Regions from separate parts of the Franconibacter pulveris genome, predicted to be linked through region 3. Evidence: predicted binding sites of a transcription regulator. Region 3 holds the regulator's gene; each other region holds the start of a gene.

Evidence for each region. Region 3 encodes LexA, which represses DNA repair genes until DNA is damaged. Its sites were predicted from a motif close to TNCTGTATGTACATACAGNA; they were not measured.
Region 1: the regulator LexA is predicted to act here: its motif matches at 2,660-2,679, upstream of umuD (translesion error-prone DNA polymerase V autoproteolytic subunit).
Region 2: the regulator LexA is predicted to act here: its motif matches at 4,179-4,198, upstream of uvrB (excinuclease ABC subunit UvrB).

What each region holds. Positions count from the first base shown of each region.
Region 1 covers NZ_CM165555.1:2,207,132-2,217,447, reverse strand. The annotation lists gene ACU4F7_RS10520 (putative bifunctional diguanylate cyclase/phosphodiesterase) at 1-62, opposite strand, end outside; gene mdtI (multidrug/spermidine efflux SMR transporter subunit MdtI) at 195-521, opposite strand; gene mdtJ (multidrug/spermidine efflux SMR transporter subunit MdtJ) at 511-864, opposite strand; gene ACU4F7_RS10505 (SDR family NAD(P)-dependent oxidoreductase) at 1,457-2,374, shown strand; gene umuD (translesion error-prone DNA polymerase V autoproteolytic subunit) at 2,700-3,134, shown strand; gene ACU4F7_RS10495 (DeoR/GlpR family DNA-binding transcription regulator) at 3,224-3,985, opposite strand; gene ACU4F7_RS10490 (SIS domain-containing protein) at 4,188-5,201, shown strand; gene ACU4F7_RS10485 (ROK family protein) at 5,198-6,118, shown strand; gene ACU4F7_RS10480 (sugar porter family MFS transporter) at 6,151-7,563, shown strand; gene ACU4F7_RS10475 (GNAT family N-acetyltransferase) at 7,755-8,234, opposite strand; gene ACU4F7_RS10470 (LysR family transcriptional regulator) at 8,319-9,230, shown strand; gene ACU4F7_RS10465 (GNAT family N-acetyltransferase) at 9,382-10,002, shown strand; gene ACU4F7_RS10460 (class I SAM-dependent methyltransferase) at 10,048-10,316, opposite strand, start outside.
Region 2 covers NZ_CM165555.1:1,440,775-1,451,090, reverse strand. The annotation lists gene moaA (GTP 3',8-cyclase MoaA) at 1-707, opposite strand, end outside; molybdenum cofactor riboswitch at 695-826, opposite strand; gene yvcK (uridine diphosphate-N-acetylglucosamine-binding protein YvcK) at 1,055-1,963, shown strand; gene uvrB (excinuclease ABC subunit UvrB) at 2,079-4,100, opposite strand; gene ACU4F7_RS06905 (ABC transporter ATP-binding protein) at 4,999-5,709, shown strand; gene bioD (dethiobiotin synthase) at 5,724-6,410, opposite strand; gene bioC (malonyl-ACP O-methyltransferase BioC) at 6,403-7,161, opposite strand; gene bioF (8-amino-7-oxononanoate synthase) at 7,142-8,296, opposite strand; gene bioB (biotin synthase BioB) at 8,293-9,333, opposite strand; gene bioA (adenosylmethionine--8-amino-7-oxononanoate transaminase) at 9,420-10,316, shown strand, end outside.
Region 3 covers NZ_CM165555.1:355,323-365,638, reverse strand. The annotation lists gene dnaB (replicative DNA helicase) at 1-429, opposite strand, end outside; gene ACU4F7_RS01810 (quinone oxidoreductase) at 560-1,543, shown strand; gene pspG (envelope stress response protein PspG) at 1,723-1,965, opposite strand; gene dusA (tRNA dihydrouridine(20/20a) synthase DusA) at 2,102-3,100, opposite strand; gene ACU4F7_RS01795 (conjugal transfer protein TraF) at 3,192-4,496, opposite strand; gene ACU4F7_RS01790 (cupin domain-containing protein) at 4,671-5,159, opposite strand; gene zur (zinc uptake transcriptional repressor Zur) at 5,269-5,784, shown strand; gene ACU4F7_RS01780 (CsbD family protein) at 5,873-6,082, opposite strand; gene dinF (MATE family efflux transporter DinF) at 6,300-7,634, opposite strand; gene lexA (transcriptional repressor LexA) at 7,718-8,326, opposite strand; gene ACU4F7_RS01765 (diacylglycerol kinase) at 8,439-8,807, opposite strand; gene plsB (glycerol-3-phosphate 1-O-acyltransferase PlsB) at 8,940-10,316, shown strand, end outside.

The sequences.
Region 1 (10,316 bases), 1.9 Mb from region 3:
AATATCATCACAAAAAGCGCCCATGCGCTGGGCACCATACGACCCCGGAACGGCTGATGCATCGGTTTTCTTTTTCTCGCTTCCGATAACTTTTTCAGAATTCATATATATACATTAGCAAAACATCGTTCCAGCTAATCTAATTTACCGTCAGCGAGACGTTTCGCCGTCACGGAGTTCTGACGGCGATCACATCAGGCGAGCTTAATCACCACCATACCGACCAGCAGCAGCGCAAGCCCCGCCCAGCCTTTGCCGTTAAGACGCTGGCCAAACAACACCCAACCCGCCGCGACAGTCGCGGCGATGCCAAAGCCGCCCCACAGGGCGTAAGCCACTGACAGTTCGATGCCTTTTACCGCCTGCCCGAGCGCCGCGAAGGCGCAAAGCACCGCCGCCAGCGACAGCACGCCATAAACCGGGCGGCGAAAACCGTCTGAAAGCTTAAGCCAGATATTGGCGATAATTTCGAGCGCGATAGCCACCAGCAGCCAGGCGCCATGGATCCATTCAAAGACCATGCTGCACCTCCTGCACTTTTTGCTGTCGGGTGCCGGTTTTAATCAGCGCAATTCCGCAAAGTAATATCACCAGCCCGATAATTTTATTTGCCGACAGGCTCTCATTAAATAACAGCACGCTGAAAAGCGTAATTAACACGATGCCGACACCTTCCCACATGGCGTAGGCGACGCCGAGCGCAATTTTTTTAACCGAAAAGGCGAGCAAAATATAAGAGAGGGAAATCATCACCATCATTAGAATAAAACCTGCCGGCGAGTCGCCCTGACTTGCCCATTTTAATGACAGCGTGCCGGTTATTTCAGCCACAATGGCCAGTGCTAATAAAATCCAGTAAAACATGCTTTCTCTCCTGCTTGAGAAGCGCGCCTGTGACCTTTCGCCACAGGGCAAAAATCGATAAAACTACGCGATAAGCCGCATCGCCAGACGGCGCGGGCAGAAGAGAAAGTGACTACAGCGCGCTGCGCCAGTGCTGCTCGCCGTGATGAAGAGAAAATGAAAGTGAAGAGGTGAAAAGCGAAGCGTTCTTCCTGAATAACCTGCTCATATAAATTCAATTTATCCGCGATGTTGCTTCTCGTCGTTGCGGATGAAAATTGTCTCCGGTAGTTAAACACGCCGTAATTAATAACATGCGGCTTTGCTTAACTCAACTGTCTTGCATTTCTTTACGTTTGAGTTATTTCTCAATTAAGCCTATTATTTTGTTAATATCCTTTTATAAAAATGTTTTTGTCAGGCTTTTTAGGTTTACTTTTTTCAGCACCGAGGATTTCCGTTCGTTTTTCCCCTGTGTTTTTTAACATCTCGCTGGACGCGCTTTCTCTTTTTCGCCCCGCTCATCTTTTGCGCAGACAACTAAACTCAATGAGATAGTTTTCAGGGCGCGCCGCTGCGGGGCTCCTTATTTTTCCTTTTTCGAGGTTGGTTTATGGTCAGAAAAAATCTGGTTAACGCCACTATCGTCATTACGGGCGCCTCCAGCGGTTTTGGGCGCGGCGCGGCGATACGGCTGGCGGAAATGGGCGCAAACGTGGTGCTGGCCGCCCGGCGCAAGGCGGAGCTTGAAGCGCTCGCCGCCGATATCGCCGCCTCTGGCGGCAAGGCGCTGGCGGTGGCGGTGGACGTAAGCGACCCGGAGCAGGTAGCGACGCTTGCAGACAGCGCCATCCAGCGTTTCGGTCATATCGATATCTGGATAAACAACGTTGGCGTGGGGGCGCTGGGCTTTTTCTGGCAGATCCCGGTCGCCGACCACGCGCGGCTTATCGACGTCAATCTGAAAGGGCTTATCTACGGCGCGCATGAAGCTATCAATCATTTTATTTCGCAGGGGTTTGGCGTGCTGGTTAACGTAGGCTCTGTGGACAGCGAAGTGCCGCTCGCCTACCAGGCCTCTTACGCCGCGTCCAAAGCGGCCGTGCTGAGCCTGAGCCGCACGCTGAATGAAGAGCTGCAGCTCAATCAGTTCAAAGAGATCAAAGTAGCGACCGTCATGCCCTGGGCGGTAGATACCCCCTGGTGGACGCATGCCGCTAACTATACCGGCCACGCGCCGCGCATGGCGGCCATGGATGACCCGAAAATCGTCATCGACGCGCTGGTGGAGGCCTGCCTGAACCCGAAAGAAGAGATGCCGGTAGGCTGGAAAGCCCACGCCTCGACGATTTCCCACAACCTCTTTCCGGATACGACGGAAAAAATGTCGGCCAATGTCGCCCGACGTTCAATTGAAAAAGCGCAGTCGCAGCCGCACAGCACCGGCGCGATTTACGAGCCGATGAAAGGCACGGCGACGATTGAAGGCGGCATCCGGGCGCGGATGAAGCAGGAGGATGAAAAGAAATAAGCTTTCAGGGAAGCAAGCGACCGCCGCTGCGGTCGCTGAACGGACGCGGCGCTTTACGCCGCAATGCCCCTTTCATAAATACGCCATTAAACCGGCAGCGCTGTTTTCGCCCGCCCGTTAAGGCGAAAGTAAATATGCTTTTCGTCTGATAACCCGCCGCTCAAAATAGTGCCGCGCGTTTCTCTCTTTTTTATCGGCGACTTTTTGCTTTTCATTTCAAACGGTTAGTTTTATCGGCTGACTAAAGCGAAGCGGCAGCCATTGCTAATCGCGGTGAGCCAATTATACTGGTTATACATACAGTATAAATAATCAGGCCGTTAATATGGATTGGTATAAGATTGACGCCTCCGCTTCACTTGATTTGCCGTTTTACTTAGAACGGATTTCCGCCGGCTTTCCCAGCCCGGCGCAGGATTATCTGGATGGCGCGATTGACCTGGTGCGCCAGCTGGTCCCGCATCCTTCCGCCACCTATGTGCTGCGGGTTACGGGAGACTCCATGCGCGACGCCGCGATAGTTGAAGGCTCGCTGCTGCTGGTGGATTTCAGCCTGCAGCCGCGCCATGGGGATATTGTGGTCGCCCGTCTGGATGACGGTTTTACCGTCAAGCGGCTGCAACTCTGGCCCCGCCCTCGCCTGTGGCCGGAAAACCCCGCCTACGCCCCGATCCCGCTGCATGAAAATGCGAACGTAGAGATAATCGGCGTGGTGACAACGGTTATTCAGACGCTGCAAAACCCGGTGCGCGCGCGTTAGCATGCCGGGGCGTTCGGGCAAGGGCGACCTGAAAGGGCCAAACGGGAGGCGAGGAATCGTCAGACGGCGCTGTTTGCCCGCCGCGGCCCTCAGACCTCAACGGAGCGTAATTTATCGCCGTAAGCGCCCGTCGTTTTCTCGCTTTTCTTTTTGTCGGTGATAATCATATCGATGTCATCAATGCCGCAAACGTGCGAAAGCGCGCGATAGCCGATTTTCGATGAATCCGCCAGCACCACCCGCGTTTTGGCCGCCTTAAGAATGGCCATTTTTGTTGGCAGCTCAATGGCATTGACGTTAGTGATGCCCGCTTCGGGATGCACCCCTTCGGCGCCAAGAAAGGCCCAGTCGGCGTAAACCTCGCCGAATTTTCGCGTGGTGTCCGGGCCCACCAGGGTATAGGAATTGCCAACGACCGCGCCACCGGTGACGTTCAGGTTAATGGCCGGATACTGGCTTAACAGCATCGCAATGTTCAAATCGTTGGTGATGACCGTCAGGTTCTTTTTGCTGGTGAGCTGTTCGGCCAGTTCATAGACCGTTGAGCCGTTATCCAGAATCACCGACTCCCCATCCGCAATAAGCGAAGCGGCATATTTACCGATGGCCACCTTCTGCTCATGATGACGATGTTTACGGATGCTGTAAGGCGTATCCTGCTCTTCCGATAAGAGAACGGGCAGCACGCCGCCATGCGTCCTGATAATTCGCTGCGTTTTTTCCAGATGAATTAAATCCCGGCGGATCGTTGAGCTGTCCACAGCAAAGGCTTCCGCCAGCTGGTTGGCATTCAGATAGCCCGTCGCACTCAGCAGGGAAAGGATCTTCTCCCGTCGCTCTTTTGCCTGCATTACTCCCTCCCTTGCACAGTTAAGTGCAGTCGATTTTACCACATTATTCAGCCGGGTAGCCCTTGCGCCCGCGCTTTTACCGAGTTGCCTCACAAATCAGTAATAAGTTAACCCTATCACATAATCGATATCGTGCATTGACTTGCACGATATCGTGCATATAGGGTGTAACGGTTCTGTTAACGTTATTGAAGAGGTTTCCATGTCTACGCCCTATGAAAATGATATCGCCATGCAGCCGCAAGCCATCAACGCGCAGCTCGCTAACCCGCTGCCGCAGGCGCTGCATGATGTGCAGCTTGCCAGTTACGACCGGATAATCCTGACCGGCATGGGATCGTCTGACTACGCGCTGATCCCGGTTGAGCGCGCGCTGGCCAACCGCGGCTATCCGGTCTGGCGGATTGACGCCGGCCGGTTGCTGGATATGCCCGGGCTTATCACCGAAAACACCCTGCTCTGGGCGACCTCCCAGTCCGGGATGAGCGGCGAAGTGGTCGCGTTGCTGGCGCAGGGCAACCGTCCGCGCACGTTGATTGGCTTAACGAACGATCGGGAAAGCGTGCTGGCCAAAAAGGCGGATATCCTCGTGACGCTGGAGAGCGGCGATGAGGCGACCGTCAGTTCCAAAAGCTATCTCAATACCCTGATTGCCTGTCACCGGGCGCTCGCCGTCCTGCTGGGGAACGACGACGCGCAGGCCTGCGCCGCGACAACACAGGTGCTTGCCGCTGTGCAGTCGCTGGTGGGCGAAAGCGAGTCCGTGGTTGATATGGCAGAGCAACTCTTCACGGCCCCCCGCCCCCGCATTGCGTACATCGGCACAGGATCGTTTGCCGCCAACGCGCTGACCGGGGCGCTCATCACCAAAGAGGCGTCGAAAGTCAGCGCCGAAGGGTTTATTGGCGGCGAGTTCCGCCATGGCCCGCTGGAAACCTCCGGCGAAGGCATGCTGGCGGTATTGCTTGGCAAACCGGGCGATGAAACGCTGGAAAAACTCGCCGCTGAAATGCTGGCGAACGGCACCCAGGTGGTGACCATCGGGTCGGCGCCTTATGCCGGTTCGCGACTCTTGCCCGTGCCGGAGGGCGACGAGCTGGGCCAGCTGCTGTGCGGGTTTATCTACATTGAACATCTGACGGTGGAGCTTGCGAGAAAGAACGGCTTTATTCCGGGGCATTTCCTCTATGGGCAAAAAATTACGGTGGCGGTATGAACCCTTCAACATCAACGGTAACGGCGGGTATCGATCTCGGGGGCACGGGCACCCGCATCATCATTCGCGGTGAAGAGGGAACGATAAGCACACGGACGGTTCCTACTGTCCTGTTCAGCAACATCGAACAAAGCCAGCGCGCGGGGGCGCTGGCATCACACGTGCTTGAGCTGGTTCCGCCCGGCATGACGCTTGTCAGCCTCGGCATCGGCGCCAGCGGTCCCGTCGATACCGACGCCGGCGTCATTACCAATAAAGATACGCTTGAATGCTTCTCCTTTTTCCCGCTTGTGGAAGCGCTTCGCAACCACCTGCAGGTCAAGGTCAGCATTGATAACGACGCGGTTGCCGCCGTGCTTGGCGAATATCACTTCGGTGCGGGCATCAACAGTAAACGCTTGCTGATGGTAACGCTTGGCACGGGCATCGGCGTCGCGCTGCTGGAAAACGGCAAGCCGTTTCGCACCAGTAACGGCGCGCATCCGGAAGCGGGACATATCCCGATTTCCGGCAACCCTGCGCCCTGTTACTGCGGGTTGCACGGCTGCTGGGAAACGCTGGCGTCGCGAAGCTGGCTTCAGCAGAACCTCGAGCGCCTGCTGCCGGGCATCGCTTTTGAAAAGCAGGATCTGAATTTTTATCGCGAGATGGCGGCGCAGCGCGACGAGGTAGCGGCGCTGTTTCACCGCTACGGGAATTATCTGGGCCGGGGCCTGGTTACCTTATTAACGCTATATGGACCCGACCTGACTATCCTGAGCGGCAGCGCCGCCCATTATTACCCGCTGTTTAAAACGGGGCTTGAACAAGCGTTAACCCGCTCGGAAGCCTATGCCATTAATACATTGATCGTACCGTCTGAATTAGGAGACGTTGCTGGCGCGCTGGGCGCGACGGTTATTCCGTCTTTGAACTAAAACAACTTTCTTACTTATGGCAGGTGAATATCATGGTGCATTCACAAAATAAACACGCGTTGAGCAAGCCTGTAAAAATAAAGACCAGCATTTTTATCATACTCTCCGTCATTATTTCTTCGGTCGGCGGCATTATATTTGGCTATGACACCGGGATTATTGGCGGGGCGATTGTCTATATCGGCAAAGAGTTTCAAATAAACGATCTGATGCAGGGCGTAATTGTCAGCACCTCGTTATTAGGTGCGATGATTGGCGCGCTCGCCGCCGGGCCGCTTGCCGATAAATATGGCCGAAAGCTGGTGCTGTTTATTTCCGGCCTCTTTTTCGCCATCGGCGCGGCGGGTTCCGGCTTCAGCCACAGCATTGAAGCGCTCACCGTGGCCCGCATCCTGCAGGGCATTGGCGTAGGGGCCTCGTCGGTTCTCGTCCCGGTCTATATCGCCGAGTTGTCGCCAGCTAAAATCCGCGGCGTTCTGGTCACCTCTTTTCAGCTGATGATTACGGTAGGAATTGTGCTGGCCTACGGCGTTAACGCCGGTGCGGAAAGCAGCGGCGGCTGGCGGTTTCCGGTAGGCGTAGCCGGCGTTTTCGGCGTCATGCTGGCGGTGGGCGTCATGTTTGTGACGGAGTCTCCCCGCTGGCTGATTGCCGTTAAACGTCGCGACGACGCGTTCGCGACGCTTAAGAAGCTCAGAGGAACCGCGAGCGTTGAGGCGGAAATGCAGGAAATTGAACGCCTGGAAATCATTGAGCAGGATACTCTGCGCTGGCGCGATTTATTGCGCGGCCACGTGCGGCCAATGATAATTATCGGCGTTCTGGTCGCTTTCTTTTCCAACGCCTGCGGCATCAACCTGGTTATCTATTTCGCCCCGCAAATCCTGCAATCCAGCGGCTTTACCTCCTCGGTATCCTGGATGGGCACCATCGGTTTAGGCATTGCTAACGTCATTTTCACCGTCGTGGGCATGCTGATTGTCGACAAAGTAGGTCGCCGTCCGCTTTTGATAGCAGGCGCCATTGGGTTAACCCTCAGCCTGGTTATTCTGGCGGTGCTGTTCTCCGTCCCGGCGTTCCCGGGCAGCAACTGGCTCGCGCTGGCTTCCCTGCTTTTTTATATTGTGATGTACGCCATTAGCCCCGGGATGCTTGGCTTTTTAATGATCTCGGAAATATCGCCGCTAAGAGCGCGCGCAAAAGTCACCAGCCTTTCCATTTTTATTATCTTTGCGACCAACCTGGTTATCGCCCTGCTCTCTTTACCGATGTTAAATGGCCTGGGCGTCTCGCAAACCTTCTGGATATTCTCTGCTATCTGTGTAGCGTTCACCTTATTCAGTTTTTACGTGCCGGAAACAAAAGGAAAAAGTCTGGAAGAGGTCGAACTCTGGTTTAAAGAGAAATACAGCGTAAATCAGGAAACCCATAAAGCCGTCAATTAATTTTCTTACGACGTTAAAAGAGGCTTTATTCTTTATTACATCGAGGCGTATATGCAGCCGGGTCTGTTTATTCCCGCTGTGAAGGATTTTTACGCCTGAATGATGCCATTAAACAGGCCTGCCCGCGGCAGGCCTGCGTTATTATCGCCACTCAACGACGCTGGATTTAAATCCTCAGTGGCATTGCGCGTTTAACGCTCTGCGAAATTAAGCAACGCTTCGCCATCCAGGCGGTAGCGCACCCATTCGCTCTGGGGCAGCGCGCCGATGCTGAGATAAAAATCAATCGCCGGCTGGTTCCAGTCGAGCACGCTCCACTCCAGTCGACCGCACTTGCGCTGTACCGCCAGACGGGCGATGTGCTTGATTAGCGCTTTGCCCGCCCCCTGGCCGCGGGCGTCAGGCGAGACATAGAGATCTTCCAGATAAATGCCGTTACGGCCAAGCCAGGTGGAATAGCTGGTAAAGAAGACGGCATAGCCTATCGTCACGCCATCCGCTTCGCAGATCAGCGCTTCCGTTTTACTCTGCGCGCCAAACAGCGTCTCGCGGATCTCCTGCGGGCTGGTCACCACCTCTTGCGGCGCTTTTTCGTAAACCGCCAGTTCGTAAATCATGTTGTAAATCACTTCTGCGTCGGCGGGGCGCGCTTCACGGATGCTGATACTCATGGCTTTTCCTGTCTTTCCTGAATTGAGGCTGACAAGCATAAGCGCTATTGTGCCCTGCATGAAGTGCAACTATCTCAACAAAAGATGAATGTTATGCATCCGGCGCTCCGAAAACTCGATCTCAACCTGCTGCCTGTGTTTGATGCGGTGTTTCGCCACCGCTCGGTGAAACGCGCCGCGGATGAACTCTTTATGAGCACGTCGGCGCTCAGCCATGCCTTATCAAGACTGCGCGCCTTTTTTAACGACCCGCTGTTTTACCGTGAGGGGCACAACATGTGCCCCAGTGTTTATGCCTGCGAGCTGGCGCCGTCGATAGCCGCAGCGCTGGGCGCGCTGAATCAGCAGCTTTCGCCCCGCCCCGCCTTTGATCCCTCCACCAGCCGCCATTGCTTCCAGATTGCCATAACGGACTACACGGCGTTCTGCATCTTCCCCGCCCTGATAAGCGAGCTTGAGCGCAGCGCGCCTGGCGTGCGCTTTGAGCTGCGCTATTTGCCGCACAGCCCGGCGCTGAACGAACTGCTCGCCGGCGAAGTAGACCTGGCGCTGGGTTTTAGCGCGCCTGACGACGTCACGCCGCCTGAACTGGACGCGATTGACTGGTTTGAGGATGAGTATGTGGTCATCAGTCACGCCCGCCGTACGCGCATAACGCTGGATGACTATCTGGCGGCCCGCCATCTGGTGGTCACCCCGTGGAATGAAAGCCAGGGCATTCTGGATTTACAGCTGGAGCGCATGGGCTATACGCGGCAGGTCACCCTGAAAACGCCCTCTATGCTGAGCGCGCCGTTTATTGTCGCGCAAAGCGATCTGTTGATGGCGATGCCCCGCTTCGCCGCCGCCCGGCTGGCGCCAGCGGCCGGTATCACGCTGTTTGCCCTGCCCTTCCCCGTGCCGCCTTTTGAGGTGAAAATCTACTCGCATCAGCGCAGCGGCAAAAGTGAGGCCACAGACTGGTTAAAGCGCGTGCTGCGAAGCCTTATCAGCTAGCTATCCGGCAAAATAAGCGAGGGGCATCTCATTGTTCTGTATTTAAAAAAGGGCGCAAAAACAGCTAGCCATAACGGCAGCGGGACAGTAGGTTTTATCAGCGCGCTAAATAAGCATCGCCACCTGCAAAACGCTATAAAAGGAAACGCGTATGACGCATTCAGACAGCACTCTGCCCGTTGGGTATTCCCGTGTCGCGCCCGGCCACGTCGCAAGCGTGGTGACCAGCCTCGAAATGCTGAGCAAGCCGGAAACAACAACCGCCCCGCTGCCCGCGGGGGTCACGCTGGTAAAGCTGCGCAACCCGGAGCTTGAGGCTTACCGGGCTCTGTTTCGCCAGGTTGGCTCCGCCTGGTTATGGTACTCACGCATTCTGATGGAAGATGAGAAGCTTCGCGCCATCCTGAACCGCGAAAGCGTGGATGTGTATGTGATTAAAGAAAAAGACGAGGATATCGGCATTCTGGAGCTTGATTTCAGCGAGCCGGACGCGTGCGAACTGGCGTTTCTGGGGCTGACGCCGAATACGACCGGCAAAGGCTTTGGCCGGGCCATCATGAATCAGGCCATCGACCTTGCGTGGTCGCGACCCATTAAGCGCTTCTGGGTGCACACCTGCACGTTCGACCACCCTTCGGCGCTGGGCTTTTATATCCGCTCCGGCTTTCGTCCTTACGCGGTGCAGGTGGAGGTGCAGGCAGACCCGCGCCTGACGGGGCACCTGCCTGCCGACGCCGCGCCGCATATTCCGGTCATCAGGCCCGCTCAATAACGCAAAAGCCAGTCCGGGACTGGCTTTCAAAGGGATAAGGCCCGTCTACCGCGCCCGGAACATAATGGTATCCGGCGTAAAAGAACCATCATCCTGTATAGCGAAGTACGTTTTGACGTCATCGGAAACGGTTTGCTGCAGCAGGCGAATCGCCTCCACCAGCGCGGCGGGCGTTTTCATTCGCTCAACCCAGGCGCCGAATTCCAGCGCCTGGCGGCCCGCCACCATCTCCTGCACCGTCATGCCGCTCTCGTTGACCAGCCGCAGCCACTCTCCCTGGGAATAGTTATGCACATGCGAAGGGTCGCGCAGCA
Region 2 (10,316 bases), 1.1 Mb from region 3:
ACCTGCGCCGGGCCGTCCGCCCGGTTGCGAAGCTGATGGATCCAGCCGCGTTTGAGCAGTTCGTCGCGAATGGTCGCGCCGGAGATATGATGCTCCCGAAACAGCGAGCCGCCCTCGCCCGTCTCCATCAGTTCGATAAAGCGCAGCTGAATGCGGCGCGGCTTGATCCAGGCAAGAAAGGTGTCGAGCTGATGGTGGTTAACATCGCGCATCAACACCGTATTGACCTTCACCCGCTCAAAGCCCGCCGCAAAGGCGGCGTCTATCCCCGCCATGACCTGACGGAATTTATCCTGCCCGGTAATCGCGTGAAACTGACGGGCGTCGAGACTGTCGACGCTTACGTTAATAGCGGTGAGCCCGGCGTCGCGCCACGCTTTTACGTCACGCGCGAGGCGGTAGCCGTTTGTGGTGACCGCAATCTGACGGATGGCGGCGTTTTCACGCACCGCGGCGATGATGTCGGTAAAGTCGCGGCGCAAGGAGGGCTCGCCCCCGGTCAGGCGCACTTTTTCGGTGCCCAGCGCGGCGAAAGCGCGCGTCACGCGGCGAATCTCATCGAGCGAGAGGAAACTTTTGTTGGTCGCGCCTGCGGGCTTGTAGCCATCCGGCAGGCAGTAGGTGCAACGAAAATTGCAGACGTCGGTAATCGACAGGCGTAAGTAATAAAACTTACGCGCAAAAGCATCGGTAAGTTGAGAAACCATGTACACCTTTCCAAATACGGGAGATGCAGTCATTTCTTTCTGCACCCTGGTGGCGTCGCCACGGCCAGAGCGCCATATCGCAAGGACTTAGGCGCAAAGGCTTAGAGTGTTGTTTCAATTTGCTGAAACGTGGTAATGGCGATAGTAGCGCGTGAAACCCAGTTTCGCCAACGCCGATTTTCGCTATATAAACGCATACATAGCGCTTTATTCGCCACATTTGGCATCAGAATACGTAAAAGTCATCTTTTTGCCTTGATACACGTCATTTTAAGGCGGATGGCGGATCGTTTTTCGCCGCACTTTACGTTAACGTAGGCCGTTTTTTGGGTTCATAAGGATTAGGTATGCGCAATCGCACTTTTGCGGACCTCGACCGGGTGGTGGCGCTGGGTGGCGGGCACGGCCTTGGCCGGGTGATGTCGTCGCTCTCTTCGCTGGGTTCACGGCTTACCGGCATTGTCACCACCACCGACAACGGCGGCTCCACCGGACGTATTCGCCGTTCCGAAGGTGGCATCGCCTGGGGAGATATGCGCAATTGCCTTAATCAACTCATTACCGAGCCGAGCGTCGCGTCGGCGATGTTTGAGTACCGTTTTGGCGGCAACGGCGAACTTTCAGGCCATAACCTCGGAAACCTGATGTTAAAGGCGCTGGACCACCTGAGCGTGCGGCCTCTGGAGGCGATTAATTTAATTCGCAACCTGCTGAAAGTGGACGCCTTCCTGATTCCGATGTCGGAACAACCGGTAGATTTGATGGCTATCGACGTGGACGGCAATGCGGTCTACGGCGAGGTCAGCATCGACCTGCTAACCCAGCCGCCTAAAGAGTTGATGCTCTATCCTAAAGTACAGGCGACGCGGGAAGCGATTCAGGCCATCGGCGAAGCGGATTTACTTATCATCGGGCCGGGAAGTTTTTATACCAGCCTCATCCCGCTGCTGCTGGTGGAGGACCTGGCGCAGGCGCTGCGCCGCACGCCCGCGCCGATGGTTTATGTCGGCAACCTGGGGCGCGAACAGAGCGCGGCGGCGGATAATTTACCGCTGGAAGAGAAGCTCGCCGTAATGGAGCAGTATGTCGGCAAAACGGTTGTGGATGCGGTGGTGGTAGGTCCGCAGATTGACGTGAGCGGCGTTAAGAACCGCATTATTGTCCAGCAACCGCTTGAGGCGACCGACATCCCGCATCGCCACGACCGCCATCTGTTGCGCATTGCGCTGGAAAAAGCGATTCAGGAGCTGGGATAAAGTTTAGCGTGGTTAGCCGTAACGGAAAAGGCGGGTGAGCTCATGGCCACCCGCCTTTTTTGTAAGCCGCCGCTCAACGCCACAGAAGACGCCTTCGCCTTCTTCAGAAAGGCAATCAGGACGCGGCGATAAACAGCTCGCGCAGTTGATGCAGTTGATCGCGGATCTGCGCGGCTTCTTCAAACTCCAGGTTTTGCGCATGCTGCAGCATCTGCGCCTCCAGCTGGTGAATTTTTTGCTGCAGCGCTTTCGGCGTCAGCGCCAGTTCCGCCGCTTCCACATCGGCTACGCTGCGACCTTTGCCACGGCCCTTCGGCTTAGTTTTGGCGATGCTTTCGCCAAGCGCCAGAATATCCACCACCTTCTTGTTCAGGCCCTGCGGCACAATGCCGTGCTCTTCGTTATAACGCTGCTGCTTCTCGCGACGTCGCTCCGTTTCGCCAATCGCTTTCGCCATCGACGGCGTAATTTTATCGCCGTACAGAATCGCCTTGCCGTTAACGTTACGCGCCGCGCGGCCGATAGTCTGAATCAGCGAACGTTCGGAGCGCAGGAAGCCCTCTTTATCCGCATCCAGAATCGCCACCAGCGATACTTCCGGCATATCCAGCCCCTCACGCAGCAGGTTGATGCCCACCAGCACGTCAAATTCCCCCAGACGCAGGTCGCGGATGATCTCCATGCGCTCCACCGTGTCGATGTCGGAGTGCAGGTAGCGCACCTTCTCGCCGTGCTCTTCCAGGTATTCGGTAAGATCTTCCGCCATGCGCTTGGTTAACGTTGTCACCAGCACGCGCTCGTTGATAGCCACCCGCTTGCGGATTTCCGACAGCAGGTCGTCTACCTGGGTCGCCACCGGACGCACTTCGATAATCGGATCAAGCAGCCCGGTCGGGCGCACCACCTGGTCGACGATTTCGCCGCCCGATTTTTCCAGTTCATAGTTGCCAGGCGTCGCCGACACGTAAATCGACTGCGGCGCCAGCGCTTCAAACTCTTCAAACTTCAGCGGACGGTTATCCAGCGCGGAAGGCAGGCGGAAGCCATACTCTACCAGCGTCTCTTTACGCGCCCGGTCGCCGCGATACATGCCGCCAATCTGCGGAATAGTAACGTGCGATTCGTCAATCACCAGCAGGCCGTCGGCCGGCAGGTAATCGAACAGGGTTGGCGGCGCTTCGCCCGGTCCGCGCCCCGAGAGGTAGCGCGAGTAGTTTTCGATGCCGGAGCAGTAGCCCAGCTCGTTCATCATTTCGAGGTCAAACTGGGTGCGCTGGGTCAGGCGTTGTTCTTCCAGCAGCTTGTTATTGGCAAGCAGCACCTTACGGCGGTCCGCCAGTTCGACTTTTATCTCTTCCATCGCCTGCACAATGCGCTCGCGCGGCGTAACGTAGTGCGTTTTCGGATAGACGGTGAAACGCTGGATAACCGACTCTACCGTGCCGGTAAGCGGGTCGAACAGCGACAGGCGCTCCACTTCTTCGTCAAAGAGTTCTACGCGCAGCGCCAGATCATCGGATTCCGCCGGGAAAATATCTATCACTTCGCCGCGTACGCGGAAGGTGCCGCGCTGGAACGCCTGATCGTTGCGGGTGTATTGCAGCTCCGCCAGACGGCGCAGGATATCGCGCTGGTTGATTATCATGCCCTTCGTGAGGTGCAGCATCATCTTCAGGTACAAATCGGGGTCGCCCAGACCATAAATGGCGGAGACCGACGCCACGACCACCACGTCGCGGCGCTCCAGCAGCGCTTTGGTCGCGGAAAGGCGCATCTGTTCGATGTGCTCGTTTACCGACGCATCTTTTTCAATAAAGGTGTCGGAGCTCGGCACGTAGGCTTCCGGCTGATAGTAGTCGTAGTACGAGACGAAATATTCCACCGCGTTATCCGGGAAGAACTCTTTCATCTCACCGTACAGCTGCGCCGCCAGCGTTTTATTCGGCGCCAGCACCATCGTCGGGCGCTGCAGGTCGGCAATCACGTTGGCCACGGTAAAGGTTTTCCCCGAACCGGTTACGCCAAGCAGCGTCTGGTGAGCCAGACCATCTTCCAGCCCCTCTTTCAGACGACGAATCGCCTCCGGCTGATCGCCAGAGGGTTTAAAAGCGGAATTGAGTTTGAAAGGTTTGCTCATGAAATGACTACCTGATGCAGATTTGGGCGGGCCGGAGGTGTAATTTTACTCGCAGGCGAAATTTTTGCCAGCACTAAATACTGTATGAAAAACCAGTGCCGGGTGAGCAAAATTTTGTTACGCACCGTTTCTGCCGTCTGGTCTGCTTCATTTCCCCCGCCACCTGAAGAAAAAACCAGCGAAACGCGGTTATCCCCAAAAGTTTTGCCCTTTTAACATTTGTCAAGCGAGGCTGTGATAGTTTTATTGCAGCAGGTGACACTTTTCTGACGGCCATTGATTTTATTTAACCTGCTGTAATTTAAAGGATATTTTTTTGAGACGGCTTTCGCGTCAATCCGGCGGGAACCCGCATCCGCTCTCGCTTGCCGGGTGTTTTCTAACTCTAATGCACAAGGTTATCCACAGGAATAGTGGATAACTACCCTCAAGCCATTGTCTGCGCCGCTCCGCGAAAACCCTGCATTTTGTGTAACGAGGCGGAAAAAATTTTTTCTTGTCGGCTTTAGACGTCTTTTGGCACTTTTTGTTCAGCGGCCAGGCGTGATTATGGTCACATAACGCCCGACAACCGATTAAAAATTAAACGCAGCGCTGCACCAGGGCGGCGAGTTTCTTACCTTCTCAGGCACTCTTAAAGTGCACCCTTCAGATAAAGTGCTAGCCCAGGATCGCTAACCCACCCTTTTTTATCAGCTTAATCTCAAAGAACACGATATTTCGCCCTGGATTCCGGCGCTGGCAAGAGAATTGCAACGTAACCGTACCGGAACTCGACCCTTTCTCCCTGTTTGGGAGAAGCGACGCAGGATGCTGGTGATCTGGTGAATAAAACGCTCGTAACGCTGCGCAGTCAGCGAAGTGATTATCTCTTCACCCTCTCAGAAAGGAGTTTGCTATGTTGAGTTTACGTGCTGTGAATCAATACTACGGCACGCAGCACACGCTGTGGAATGTCGATTTAGATTTGCTGCCGGGCGAGTGCACCTGCGTAATGGGCGCGCCGGGCATGGGTAAAACGACGCTTGTGAATTGCATTGCAGGCTACCTGCCCGTGCAGAGCGGCAGCATGACGTGGCGCGAGGCAGGTAAGCCCCCGGAGGAGCTGTTAACGATGCCGCCGGAACACCGCGCCGCGCTCGGCATCAGCTTCCTGCCGCAGGACAGGCGCATTTTCTCGCAGCTTACCGTTGAGGAAAACCTGCGCATCGCCATGCTGGCGGCGGCGGATAAGCCAGGCCCGCTGCCGGAGATGATTTTCGATCTTTTCCCCGACCTTTATGCGCTGCGGCATGCGCGCGGCGGCGAGCTGTCGGGCGATAACCAGCAGCAGCTGGCGCTCGCCCGGGCGCTGGTAAACCAGCCCAGGCTGCTAATTCTGGACGAGCCGACGCGCGGCGCCGGTCAGAATGTGATTCAAAAGCTAAGCCTGCTGATAGTGCGCTTAAACCGCGATTTCGGCCTGACCGTGCTGCTGGTGGAACAGCAGCTGTCGTTCATTCGACGGGTAGCAGACCGCTTCTGCCTGCTGCATCGCGGCCGCGCCGTCGCCCGGGGGAGCGTGGCGCAGCTTGATAACGAAAAGCTGGCGCACTGGATAACGCCGTAAAGCCTGGCGCCGCTTTAGCGCCTCTTCAGCGCCTCCAGCGAAAGATAACGGCCGAGCGGCTGATGCTCGGCCCGCTCCCCAAGCCACGGGATCTCCCCAAGACACGGCGCAGGCAGCAGCCTTTTAAGCGTCGCCATATACTCCTGATGGCGTTTGCCTGGCGGCTGCACGTCGTTGGCAATCCAGCCCGCGAGCGGCAGCCCGGCCGCCGCGACCGCCTGGGCGGTAAGCAGCGCATGGTTGATGCAGCCAAGCTTCACGCCTACGACCAGAATCACGGGCAATTGCTCCTTCACGACCCAGTCGGCGAAAGTGGCGGTTTGCGAAAGCGGCGTAAACCAGCCGCCAGCGCCTTCTACCTGCACCCAGTCGGCGAGCGGCTCCAGCGCGGCAAGCCCGACGGAGAGCGTAGCGAAATCAATCGGTCTGCCCTCTTCCTGGCTTACGATATGCGGCGACGTGGGTTCCAGAAAGGTGAGCGGGTTAACTTGTTCATAGCGCAACGCCACGCTGCTGTGGCGTTGCAGCGCCAGCGCGTCGCTGTTGCGAGCCCCTTCTTCTGTCATTTCGCTGCCGGACGCCACCGGCTTGTAGCCTGCGGTGCGGTAGCCCGCAAGCGCCGCCGCCTGCAACAGCGCGCAGCTCGCCACGGTCTTGCCCACTTCGGTATCGGTACCGGTAATAAACCAGCGTTCAGTCACGTTCAATCACTCCAAAAATCAGATGGTACGAGAGCGGGAAACCGCCCGCTCGCTGCGGCCAGGCGAGCGTCAGCCGCTGCAGCTCCCGGCGCGTCAGGGTGCGGTTTTGCCGCCCGTCATGCAGATGCGTCGCGCCAATGCCTTTGAGCGACCGCATGGCGCTTAAGGCGTCCGGAAAAGTCAGGGTAATGCGCTCCTGAAAGAGCGCCACGCGGCTTTCCGGGCAGGCGCGGGCTATCGCGTCGGCGGATAAAAAGCGGTTAGCGTGCGGATTTTCATCCACGGCCCGCCACGCCTGATGCAGCTCCGGCAGCGATCCTTCCACCAGCGTGCTGAAGGCGATGCGCCCGCCGGAGCGGGTGACGCGATAAAGTTCGCCCAGCCCCCGGGAGAGGTTTTCACACCACTGCACCACCAGGTTGCTCCAGACCAGGTCAAAGCTTTCACTGGCGAAGGGCAGCGCTTCGATATCGCCCTGCGCATAGCGGTGCGCCGTCTGCTGCCGACGCGCCTGTATCAGCATCTGCGCGCTGAGATCCACCGCCGTCACCTCGCTTCCCTGCTCACGCCAGCGGCGGCTGAACGCGCCGGTGCCGCAGCCCGCGTCAAGCACCTGGGTGAAGGCCGCGCCCTGCAGGCAGGCCAGCAGCCGCTCGCCGCTCAGGCGCTGTAGTTCCGCAAAGCGGTCATAGCTTTGCGCCGCGCGGCCAAAGGCGGCCGCCACGGCGCGTTTATTCACGGCAGGCGTCATAGAGGGCCTCCAGCAAGGCGTCGATATCGTCATTTTCATGGGCGGCGGTGAGCGTGATGCGAAGCCTGGCGGTCCCCGCCGGCACCGTAGGCGGACGAATCGCACTGACCCAGCAGCCGCGCTCCCGCAGCCGCTGCGCCAGCGCCTGGGTGCGAAGGTTATCGCCCACAATCAGCGGCTGGATGGCGGTGGCGGATTCTGCAAGCGTAAGCGGTAGCGCCGCAGCGCCCGTGCGAAAGCGCGTAACGTTATGAGCAAGACGGCTACGCAGCGCGTCGCCTTGCTGAATCACGCGCAGCGAAGCATGCAAAGCAACGGCCTGAGCGGGCGGCATGCTGGTGCTGTAGATAAGATGGCGGGCAAACTGCGTCAGATAATCGGCGAGCGAATGGCTGCACAACACGGCTGCGCCGCTCACGCCGAAGGCCTTGCCGAAGGTGACGATCAGCAATTCGGGGCGAACCTGGCTTGCAAAACAACTGCCGCGCCCGCCTTCGCCCAGCACGCCGACGCCGTGCGCGTCGTCCACCATCAGCCAGGCCTTCGCCTCACGGGACGCCTGCGCAAGTTGCGCCAGCGGCGCGCTGTCGCCATCCATGCTAAAGACCCCTTCCGTCACCACCAGCGTTTGCCCGTCGCACGGTTTCGCCAGCAGATTTCGCAGCGCCGCCGCGTCGTTGTGCGCGAAACGCCGCAGCCGCGCCGGACTGTGGCTTGCCGCCTCCAGCAGCGAGGCGTGACTTAAGCGGTCCGCCAGCAGGCGGTCCTCTTTTTGCATCAGCGCGCTGATAACCGCCTGATTAGCCGCGAAGCCGGAGATGAACAGCAGCGCCCGGTCGAAACCGAGCCACTGCGCCAGCGCCGCTTCCAGCCCGACGTGCTCGCGATGGTAGCCGGTCACATGTCCGGAACCGCCGCTCCCCACGCCATAGCGCTCCGCCCCTTGCCGCCAGGCGCGGATCACGTCCGGGTGCTGGCTCAGGCCGAGGTAGTCATTGCTGGAAAAATTGCGAAAGCGTTGTTCGCCGCGCACCAGCCAGCGCCCGTTCCCCTGCTCGTTTGGTTCACGGGTGCGAAAGGCGTGGTTTTCACGCCGCTCGTTTAAGGCGGCGTCGATTCGCGCCTGCCAGCTCATACTGCCGCCGCGTTGTAGTACTGTTGGTTGTCCGCGTCGCGCAGGGCATGCTCCAGGCGCTCCTGCTGCTCGTTGTCGCCGGCCAGCACCGCGGTCTGTTGCGGATTAAGCCCAAGCTTGCGGAAAAGCTGTAAATCTTTGTCCTCTTCCGGGTTCGGAGTGGTGAGCAGCTTGCAGCCATAAAAAATGGAGTTGGCGCCCGCCATAAAGCACATCGCCTGCGTCTGCTCGCTCATCTGCTCGCGGCCTGCCGAAAGGCGCACGTAAGAGGTTGGCATCATGATGCGCGCCACGGCGATGGTGCGAATGAAATCGAACGCGTCAACGTCCTCGTTATCGGCAAGCGGCGTGCCTTTCACCTTCACCAGCATGTTGATTGGCACGCTTTCCGGCGGCGTAGGGAGATTCGCGAGCTGCAGCAGCAGCCCCGCGCGGTCGGTGACGGTTTCGCCAAGGCCCACGATGCCGCCGGAGCAGACTTTAATGCCGGCGTCGCGCACTTTGCCGATGGTGTCGAGACGCTCCTGATAGGTGCGGGTGGTGATAATGTTGCCGTAAAATTCCGGCGAGGTGTCGAGGTTGTGGTTGTAGTAATCCAGCCCCGCCTGGCCCAGGCGCTGCGCCTGCGATTCGCTCAGCGTGCCAAGCGTCATGCAGGTTTCAAGCCCCATCGCTTTAACACCCTGCACCATTTGCTCCAGGTAAGGCATATCGCGGTCGTGGGGGTTTTTCCACGCCGCACCCATGCAAAAGCGCGTGGAGCCTGCGGCTTTCGCTTTGCGGGCGGAGTCCAGCACCTGCTCGACCTCCATCAGCCGCTCAGCTTCCAGGCCGGTTTTGTAACGCGCGCTCTGCGGGCAATATTTGCAATCTTCCGGGCAGGCGCCGGTTTTGATGGAAAGCAGCGTGCTGACCTGCACCTGCCGCGGGTCGAAATGCTGGCGGTGAACCTGCTGCGCGTCGAAGAGCAGCTCCAGCAGCGGTTTTTCAAAAAGGGCGTTAACTTGCGACAAAGTCCAGCGTGCGTGGTGAGCCATCGGGGCGTCTCCAAAGTTTTTTTTCGTTGGGGTTATAGATATACTTGTAAACCTAAATCTTTTTAATTTGGTTTACAATAGCACTTATGACCCCTGACGATCTCGCCTTCGACCAGCGACATATCTGGCACCCCTACACTTCCATGAGCGCCCCGCTGCCCGTTTATCCGGTCACGTCCGCCGAAGGCTGCGAGCTGCGTCTCGCCAGCGGCGAAAGGCTGGTGGACGGTATGTCTTCCTGGTGGGCCGCCATTCATGGCTATAACCATCCGCGCCTTAACGCGGCGCTTAAACGTCAGATTGACGCCGTTTCACACGTGATGTTCGGCGGCATTACTCACCCCGCCGCCGTAGCGCTCTGCCGTAAACTGGTGGCAATGACCCCGCAGGCGCTGGAGTGCGTGTTTCTGGCGGATTCCGGCTCGGTGGCGGTGGAAGTGGCGATGAAAATGGCGCTGCAGTACTGGCATGCGAAAGGCGAGCCGCGTCAGCGCTTTCTCACCTTCCGCAACGGCTACCACGGCGATACGTTCGGCGCGATGTCGGTCTGCGACCCGGACAACTCCATGCACAGCCTGTGGAAGGGATATCTGCCGGAAAACCTCTTCGCGCCCGCGCCGCAAAGCCGCTTCGACGGCGAATGGGATGAGCGCGACATGGCGCCTTTCGCCCGCCTGCTAGCGGCGCATCGTCACGAGATTGCGGCCGTTATTCTGGAGCCCATCGTGCAGGGCGCAGGCGGCATGCGCATTTATCACCCGGAATGGCTTAAGCGCATCCGCAAGATGTGCGACCGCGAGGGCATACTGCTGATCGCCGATGAGATAGCCACCGGCTTTGGCCGCACCGGCAAGCTCTTCGCCTGCGAGCATGCGGGCATTACCCCGGATATTCTCTGCCTTGGTAAAGCGCTGACCGGCGGCGCCATGACCCTTTCGGCGACGCTCGCCACTCGCCATGTCGCCGAGACCATCAGCAACGGC
Region 3 (10,316 bases):
ACCCGCGTCGGCAATTTCATTCGCTACCGTTATCATATCGCGCACGACGGCGCGTTCACGCACGATATCTGCATAAGCGCTGATGTTTGCGGCGCTTGGCGTATTTTTCGAAAGCTCCGCCAGATAGGCGAAGCCGCCCACGTTCTCAAGCTGCCCCTGCAGTTCCAGCGATTCCGAAAGCGTAATCAGGTCGATGGGTTTCCCCGTCTCCTGCAGACGGTGCATTTCGGTGAAAATGATGCGGTGCTGGCGGGTATAAAAATCCTCTGCCACAACGCGCTCGGCCACATCGTCCCAGCGTTCGTTGTCCAGCATTAAACCGCCCAACACCGACTGTTCCGCTTCGATGGAATGCGGCGGCATTTTCAGGCCGTCAACCTGCGGGTCGCGGGCTTCAGTGGGTTTGTTGAAGGGTTTATTTCCTGCCATAGTGAATGGAGTTACCAAAAGTCATCATCTGAGAGAAGGGGAGTATACCAAGCTGATTTGCGTCGCGCAGTGCTCAATTGCATTCGCGAACGATACTCCTCCTCCCCCCTGAATAAAACAAGGAGTTACTATGGCGACGCGTATTGAGTTTAGCCAGCACGGCGGGCCTGACGTGCTAAAAGCGGTGGAGTTTACCCCTGGCGACCCGGCGGAAAATGAAGTGCAGGTGGAAAACAAAGCCATCGGCATTAACTATATCGATACGTATATCCGCAGCGGCCTCTATCCGCCGCCGTCAATGCCGAGCGGCCTCGGCACCGAAGCGGCAGGCGTGGTGAGCAAAACAGGAAGCGCGGTTAAGCATATCAAAGAAGGCGACCGGGTGGTTTACGCTCAGTCGGCGCTCGGCGCCTACAGCGAGGTGCATAATGTTCTGGCAGACAAAGTTGCGGTATTGCCGAACGCCATCTCCTTCGAGCAGGCCGCGGCATCGTTTTTGAAAGGGCTGACCGTTTTTTATCTGCTGCGTAAAACCTACGAAATCAAACCAGACGAAATGTTTCTGTTCCACGCAGCAGCAGGCGGCGTAGGGCTGATTGCCTGTCAGTGGGCCAAAGCGCTGGGCGCGAAGCTCATTGGCACCGCCGGGTCGGCGGAGAAGATGCAGCGCGCTAAACAGGCGGGCGCCTGGCAGATGATTAACTACCGTGAAGAGAACGTCCCGGAGCGCATTCGGGAGCTGACCGGCGGGAAAAAGGTGCGCGTGGTTTATGACTCGGTAGGCAAAGATACCTGGGAGTCGTCCCTGGACTGCCTGCAGCGCCGCGGGTTGATGGTGAGTTTTGGCAACGCCTCCGGCCCGGTGACCGGCGTGAATCTCGGCATCCTTAACCAGAAAGGCTCGCTTTATGTCACCCGCCCTTCCCTTAACGGTTACCTGACAAACCGTGAAGAGATGGACGAGGCGAGCAATGAGCTTTTTTCACTTATCGCCAGCGGTGTTATCAAGGTAGACGTGACGGAGCAGCAACGGTTCCCGCTCGCCGAGGCGGCGCGGGCCCACCAGACGCTGGAAAGCCGCACGACGCAGGGCTCCAGCCTGTTGATTCCGTAGAAATAATTAGGGCTTCCCGCAGGAAGCCCTTTCTTTTTTATTTGCGCTGTATGTAGGGTACAGCTGCGATGAATTCGTGTCATAACGTTTTCATAGTGACAGATTTAATAAGCAAATAATATGGCCGCTTACCCTCTGACGCCTGAAAAGTTGCAAGGTTGTGATCGCCTCCGCAACTCTTAACAACGCCAACGATTAGCGCGCGAATAACGCGGCAGCTTCGGCGCTTTGATAGCGCGGATAGCCCACACCGCCGCGACGGCAAGCAACAGCCAGGGCAACAGTTTAATCATCAGCGCAAATAGCCCGCCGACAAACATCACCAGCGTGGCGACGAAAATAGCCGCAATGATGCCCAGCAACGATACGCCTGTCGCCAGCAGCATCAGAAAAAAGGCGACCACAAAAAGCAGTTCAAACATGGCTCTCTCCCGAATAAGGTAGTACTGGAAGAGTTATTACAAGAACCATGCCAAAATTTAAGCTGCTGTTTTTAAAGAAAACGCCCCGCTTTTTATCAGCGGGGCGTGGTCAAATTCACCAGGTTTTAGTTAACTTTTAGCGCTTATTAGCTACCAGCTGCAGCGCTTGTTCCAGCACGGCAATGTCTGCGCCCGCTTTGTGGGCGTTCTCGCTCAGATAACGGCGCCATTGACGCGCGCCAGGAATCCCCTGGAACAGGCCGAGCATATGACGGGTAATGTGGCCGAGATAAGTGCCGTTGCTGAGCTCGCGCTCAATATAAGGATACATGGCGCGCACTACCGCAACCGGGTCGGCATCCGCGGCTTGCGCGCCGAAAATTTCACGATCGACACAGGCGAGGATGCCTGGATTCTGATACGCCTCGCGCCCCACCATCACGCCATCAACGTGCTTGAGGTGCGCTTTGGCTTCCTCAAGCGATTTAATGCCGCCGTTAATGGCCATCGTCAGCTGCGGAAAGTCACGCTTCAACTGATAGACGCGCGGGTAATCCAGCGGCGGGATCTCACGGTTCTCTTTCGGGCTTAAGCCGGACAGCCACGCTTTACGGGCATGGATGATAAACATCTCACAACCGCCCTTTTCCGCCACGGTGCCGATAAAATCGCACAGGAATTCATAGCTGTCCTGGTCGTCAATGCCGATGCGGGTTTTTACCGTCACCGGAATGGAAACCACATCGCGCATCGCTTTAACGCAATCCGCCACGAGTTGCGCCTCGCCCATCAGACAGGCGCCGAAGCGGCCGTTCTGCACGCGGTCGGAAGGGCAACCGACGTTCAGGTTGATTTCGTCATAGCCCCGCGCTTCTGCAAGCTTTGCGCAGTGGGCCAGCGCCTGTGGATCGCTGCCGCCAAGCTGCAATGCCAGCGGATGCTCTTCTTCGCTGTAAGCCAGGTAATCCCCTTTACCATGAATGATGGCTCCGGTAGTGACCATTTCGGTATAGAGCAGCGTATTGCGCGACAGCAAACGCAGAAAATAGCGGCAATGGCGGTCCGTCCAGTCGAGCATCGGCGCGATGGAAAAACGGTGCGGGGGAAGAAGAGAATGTTTGGTTTCTGGCGACATAGTAGCTAAGCGTAGTGTGGTTCGGGCAAAAAGGGGCGCTACTATAGCATAAAGCTTGCGCAGGGGCGCACTGCTGCGCCCCTGTTGGTTATCAGAACGTCAGGCTCAACTGCGCGCCTGCGCCCCAGGTGTCGTCCTCGCCCACCAGACCGGTAAGGTCAAGGTGAACACGGTTAAACGGCGCAAAGCCGACGCCCGCAGTAAAGACGTTGCTCTCATTATCTTTCACATCCGCGCGGAAACCCGCACGCATCGCCAGCCAGTCAAGCGGACGCACTTCCGCGCCTACGCCCACAAACTGCGAGTTACCTTCACTCTTAAAGCCTTTGGTTTCGGTCAGATCGCCATCCGCCGTTACGGTGACCAGGTCGTTGTGCCACGCCACGCCTGCGGTCACTAACGGCCGGATTTGATAGGTGTCCTTATAGTTCACAACCTCGCCCGTGCGGCCGTTACGTACTTCTATGCTTTTTGTATCGAGATCGCGAGAAACAAGGTTTTGCCCCGTCAGACCCACCGTCCAGTTCTGCCCCAGATCCGCTGCGACACCGGCGTCAATGTTAAAGCCGGTATTATCTGTACGGTAGCGGCTGCTCCTCAGGTCATCGCTGTCATAGTCATAAATAGAGGCGGTGTAGTTATAGAGCCAGGTTTTCTGGATCTTCGGCGTTACGCCAAACGACACGGGCACGCCGCCAAAATCAAACTGACGCGCCAGCGCAATGCCGTAATCAGAAACAATCGCCGCACGACCGAACGCGACAGAGTTCAGGTTGCGGGTAATTTCGTCAGAGCCGAGCACAGCCGCTTTCCCTGCTTCAAACAAGGCCACCGAATCGCTGTTCTGAATGCTGCGCAGGTAGGTAAGATCTTGCTGATCAATAGAGGTGCTGACACGCGCGTGAGCATAGCCTTTAGCAATAAAAGCGACAGAAAGCACGTCATTAGGAATGGCGACAGAAATGCCCGCCGCCGCGTTGGCGCTGGCGGTTTTACCGCGCAGATAGTCCAGCTCATCGGCAAGCTCGCTCGCCGCTCCCTGGAACTGATTAAGGGTGCCGACAGGGTTAAGGAGTACCTGCTGTAAGGTCAGGTTATCAACCACATCGTCATAGTAATCAACACGATCGTTAATTCTATCGATTTCATCCTGAAGATTATCTTTATCGGTAATCTGCGCGCTTACGGAAGGCAGAATCACCGTTACATCATCTTCCGGTTGTGCTTTGGCGAGTAACGCCGGGTTGATGAACGCCGCGCTGCCGTAATTGGCCGTCGCGACGCCCGTTCCGCCCATCGCGTCATTGCGCGCTTCCGCCCAGGTGTTGGCCGCGCTCGCCTGAGTCGCCACCGTTACTGCGATGGCTGCCACTGAAAGTCTGATTATTTTTTTCACAGTTAACCCGTCTTTTCTTTGATGATAATTTCCCCGCCCGTTATCACATATCGGGGGATGGTTTATTGCTGTGAACAAGAGGTAATAAAGTGCGCATATTCGCTCATTAAACAATCATTCCCATCCATGGTTTTATGTCATTCAATTACTACACAATATTTATAGATGAGTCTTTCACTTTCTTGTAGGCAACCCGTTATGCGGGCCAAAGAACTGCGGCGGATGATCTATCCATCTGTCCTGCCGTGTAGCGGCATAATTAGCATTAAGTGGGTAATAAATACGGTTTTTAGGTTTATTCGCCTCACCTAACACCAATAAACGGACTTCGCTTGATGTGTTATTTATAAAAGTGTGACAGATGCCCGTGCCGGCGGGAAACCCTACGCTGTCGCCAGGTTCAAGCGGCCAGAGCTCGCCGTTTATCCAGACATCCGGGTGGCCTTCCAGCACATAAACAAACTCTTCTTCCTCGCTTTCGGCGTGAGGGTAAGAGGTGCGTCTGCCCGGCGGCAGGCGCTCATGATGAATGCCCAGTCGGGTCAGCCCCATCTTGCGCGCAAGCGGCGCGCCAATGGAAAAAAGCTCTTCGCTATCGGGATAACGTGAGTCATCTTCCCCCTCCACTTCCCGCCAGTGACGAATAAAATCAGGACGCTGCATGGTTTTCCTCCTTCTGTGAGTGATTCAGGTATAACACAGATGGGTGAGAGTCGGCGTTTTACGCGGTTCATGATAAAATGCGCGTTTCCCCTGACCTATGAGGATGCCGATGGAAAAGATACTCTCGCAAGAGGTGTTAGCGCAGGCTGAAAAGCTCTGTCTGCAACGCAACGTGCGCCTGACTCCGCAGCGCCTCGAAGTGCTGCGTCTGATGACGCTGCAGGAAGGGGCTATCAGCGCCTACGATCTGCTCGATCTGCTGCGGGAAACGGAGCCGCAGGCTAAGCCGCCCACCGTATACCGTGCGCTCGATTTTTTGCTGGAACAGGGCTTCGTGCACAAGGTGGAATCCACCAACAGCTATGTGCTGTGTCACCTTTTCGACCAGCCGACGCACACCTCCGCGATGTTTATCTGCGATCGCTGCGGCGTGGTAAAAGAAGAGCGGGCGGAAGGCGTGGAAGATATTATGCATGCGCTGGCGGCAAAGCGAGGTTTTGCCCTGCGGCATAATGTTATTGAAGCGCATGGTCTGTGCGCGGCCTGTGTGGAAGTAGAAGCGTGCCGTCATCCGGAACAGTGCGGGCATGACCACAGCGTGGTGATAAAGAAAAAAGCGCGTTGAGAGCGCCGGGAAGAAAACGGGGATGGTACGTCCTTGTACCTGGGCAGGATAACCTCAGAGGGGTATCACATTTGAGGTGCTTGCTGGATTACCAGCGGTAATCATTACGGCTTTCCCAGTCCGTAACTTCTTTATCTGCCTGATCTTTCTCATAGCCGTAACGTTCCTGGATTTTACCTACCAGTTGGTCACGTTTCCCTTCGATGACGGTCATATCATCGTCGGTTAATTTACCCCATTGCTCTTTCACTTTACCTTTAAACTGTTTCCAGTTACCGCCGGCTTCGTCTCTGTTCATTGTAAAGTCCTCTTATTCGGTCGTGTAAGTGAAACTCCATTCAACGTCCTGATGAATACTTAATATCTGCTGGACGTGATTATTATTATAGTTCGCGATGCGGTGATGACGGACCGATTCAGAATTTTTAACCATCGAGTCGACTTTAGTCGTACAAACCAGCGGCATAAAAAAGAGGGGGGAACCCCGCGTAGCGCTCCCCGCTTACCTGACCTGGTTAACGATGGTTCGTCGGCAAGAACCAGCTTTGCTCTCGCCAGCGCTTTCGCCAGAGGTAACCAAGCGACAGGCCGCGCAGCGCAAGAAAAACGGTCAGCGCCAGCCACAGACCATGATTGCCAAGCCACGGCAGCGTAAGCAGCGTGACGGCAAACCCCAGCGCCGCCACCGCCATGCTGTTGCGCATCTCAGATGCGCGCGTCGCGCCGATAAACATACCGTCCAGCAGATAACACCACACGCCAATAATCGGCAGCACGACCTGCCAGGGCAAATAGTTGTCGGCCTGCTGCTGCAAGGCGGGCAGTGAGGTCAGCAGTGAAACAACCGTTTCGCCGAAAAAGGCCCAGCAGAGGCTAAACGCCAGCGCCACAATGCCCGCCTGCCGACACGCCGCCTGCCAGACATCCAGCAGTTGGCTTCCGTCTCGCGCGCCATAAGCCTGCCCGGAATGCGCTTCGACGGCATAAGCGAACCCATCCAGCGCGTAAGCGGTAAACGTTAAAAAGGTCATTAAGATGGCGTTGACTGCGACCACTTCGCTGCCAAGGCGTGCGCCAAAAATGGTTACGGCGGCAAAGCAGAGCTGCAAGAGCAGCGAACGCAGCATGATGTCGCGATTAAGCGCCAGCAGGCGACGAAACTCGCCGCGCCACGCCGTGGCGAGCATTGAAACGCCGATGCCGCGCCTGTTCAGCACGCCCTTTACCATCCACAAGCCAAGAAAGAAAGTGGCGTACTCGGCAAGCGCGGTGGCAAGCGCCGCTCCCCGGACATTCAGATGCAAGCCCATGACCAGCCAGAGATCGAGCGCGATGTTAAGCAGGTTTCCCACAACTAACAGGATCACTGGAGCGCGCGCATACTGCACGCCAAGCAGCCAGCCGAGTAGCACCAGGTTGGCGAGCGACGCGGGGGCGCTAAGCCAGCGAATCTCTAAAAAACGCCTTGCCTGCATCAATACCGCTTCGCTGCCGCCGACAATATGCAGCGCCAGGTCAATCAGCGGCGTACGCAACAGCATAATAATCAGCCCCGCCCCCACGGCCAGCAGTATCGGCTGCACCAGCGCGCGGGCAAGCCGGGTAGGATCCTGAGCGCCGAAGGCTTGCGCGGTCAGCCCGGTGGTGCTCATACGCAGAAAAAGCAGCAGCATAAAGAGGAAGCTGGTGGTGGTTGCGCCTACGGCCACGCCGCCCAGATAGTCGGCGCTGTCAAGATGGCCTATGACCGCCGTATCGACGAGGCCCAGCAGGGGAACGGTGATGTTGGAGAAAATCATCGGCAGCGCAAGCCGCCAGAGCGCGCGGTCAGTCTGTGAGAAAAAAGGCATGGGGACGCAGTCTGAGAAAAGAAGATAAAAAAAACCGCAACGAGGGGCGCTGCGTTGCGGTGTGTTTATCAATCAGGCGAGCGTTAAAGCCATTCGCCGTTGCGGATGACCCCTACGGCCAACCCTTCAATAGAGAAGGTGTGCTCGCGCAGGTCAACCACAATAGGTTTGAATTCGTTGTTTTCCGGCAGCAGCTCGACGGTGTTGCCTTGCTTTTTCAGGCGCTTAACGGTGACTTCATCATCGATACGCGCCACCACGACCTGGCCGTTACGCACATCCTGCGTTTTATGCACCGCCAGCAGATCGCCATCCATAATGCCGATGTCTTTCATCGACATGCCGCTAACGCGCAGCAGAAAATCCGCGCTCGGCTTAAAGAGAGAAGGGTCGACCTGGTAGTGGCCTTCGATATGCTGCTGCGCCAGCAGCGGTTCGCCAGCGGCGACGCGCCCCACCAGCGGCAGGCCCTCTTCATCTTCCTGCAACAGACGAATGCCGCGGGAAGCGCCGGAAACGATTTCAATAACGCCTTTACGCGCCAGCGCTTTTAAATGCTCTTCCGCCGCGTTGGGCGAACGGAACCCCAGACGCTGCGCGATTTCGGCACGAGTAGGCGGCATGCCGGTCTGGCTGATATGATCCCGAATGAGATCAAACACCTCTTGTTGCCTGGTAGTTAATGCTTTCATTCCGCCCCCTGGGTGAATATACAGTGAATGCTGTGAGTATATACAGCTAAAGGCGATTTTGAAACCACCTTACCCGCAAAAAAGCGCGCCAGCGCGGCCAATTCTGGAAAACTTATCGCAAATGCTGCCACAGCAGCGTGACCCAGGTGATAAGGGCAAGGATAATCGCCAGCAACACCGCCGCCGAACCCATATCCTTGGCGCGGCCGGAAAGCTCATGGAACTCAGGCCCGATGCGGTCAACCACCGCTTCGATAGCGCTATTCAGGATTTCCACAATCATCACCAGCAAAACGGAGCCAATCAGCAGCACGCGGGTAATTGGGTCGACATCCAGCCAGCAGGCGATAAGTATGGCGAGTATTGTCGCCACGCCTTCCTGGCGGAACGCCGCCTCATTCCTCCATGCCGCGCTAATTCCTTTCCAGGAGTAGCCTGCCGCTTTAATGATTCGGGTGAGTCCGGTGGTGTTATTGGCCATGAAAAAGAAACCTTTTTGATTTATCAGCGTCAATGCTATTGCGCTCAACAACGAAGCACCACAGAAATTCCGCATCGTTTCTGCTATTCTGACGGCGCCATTGCATTATTAACCAGAGGCTTTACATCGTTTATGTCCGGTTGGCCACGAATGTACTACAAATTACTGAATTTACCATTAAGTATGCTGGTAAAAAGCAAGTCTATTCCGGCGGATCCTTGCGCCGAGCTGGGGCTTGATACCTCTCGTCCCATCATGTACGTCTTGCCGTACAACTCCAAAGCGGATTTGTTAACGCTGCGCGCCCAGTGTCTGGCCCACGATTTACCGGACCCGTTAGAACCGCTGGAAATCGATGGCACGCAATTGCCCCGCTACATCTTTATTCACGGCGGCCCGCGCGTTTTCACCTGGTACACGCCGAAAGAAGAGTCCATCAAGCTGTTTCACGAGTACCTGGATCTGCATCGCAGCAATGCCGGTCTCGACGTGCAGATGGTGCCGGTATCGGTGATGTTCGGCCGCGCGCCGGGGCGTGAGAAAGGCGAAGAAAACCCGCCGCTGCGCCTGCTTAACGGCGTACAAAAGTTTTTCGCTATCTCCTGGCTTGGCCGCGATAGCTTTGTTCGCTTCTCGCAGCCGGTATCCCTGCGCCGCATGGCGACAGAGCACGGCACCGATAAAACCATCGCGCAGAAGCTTGCCCGCGTGGCGCGCATGCATTTCGCCCGCCAGCGTCTGGCGGCGGTAGGCCCGCGTCTGCCGGCGCGCCAGGATCTGTTCAATAAGCTGCTGGCCTCAAAAGCCATCGCTCGCGCGGTCGAAGACGAAGCGCGCACCAAGAAAATCTCCCACGAAAAAGCGCAGCAGAACGCGGTGGCGCTGATGGAAGAGATCGCCGCCAATTTCTCTTATGAGATGATTCGCGTCTCCGATCGTATTCTGGGCTTTACCTGGAACCGGCTTTATCAGGGCATTAATGTTCATAACGCCGAACGCGTGCGCCAGCTGGCCCATGACGGTCACGAAATCGTCTATGTGCCCTGCCACCGCAGCCATATGGACTATCTGCTGCTCTCCTACGTGCTTTATCACCAGGGTCTGGTGCCGCCGCATATCGCCGCCGGCATTAACCTTAACTTCTGGCCAGCGGGGCCGATTTTCCGCCGCCTTGGGGCGTTCTTTATCCGCCGCACCTTTAAAGGCAATAAGCTCTACTCCACCGTCTTTCGTGAATACCTGGGCGAGCTGTTCAGCCGCGGCTATTCGGTAGAGTACTTTGTGGAAGGCGGGCGCTCGCGCACCGGCCGTCTGCTGGATCCGAAAACCGGCACCCTGTCGATGACTATCCAGGCGATGCTGCGCGGCGGCTCTCGTCCCATTACGCTGGTGCCGATTTACATCGGCTACGAGCATGTCATGGAAGTGGGCACTTACGCCAAAGAACTGCGCGGCGCCACGAAAGAGAAAGAGAACCTGCTGCAGATGCTTCGTGGCTTAAGCAAGCTT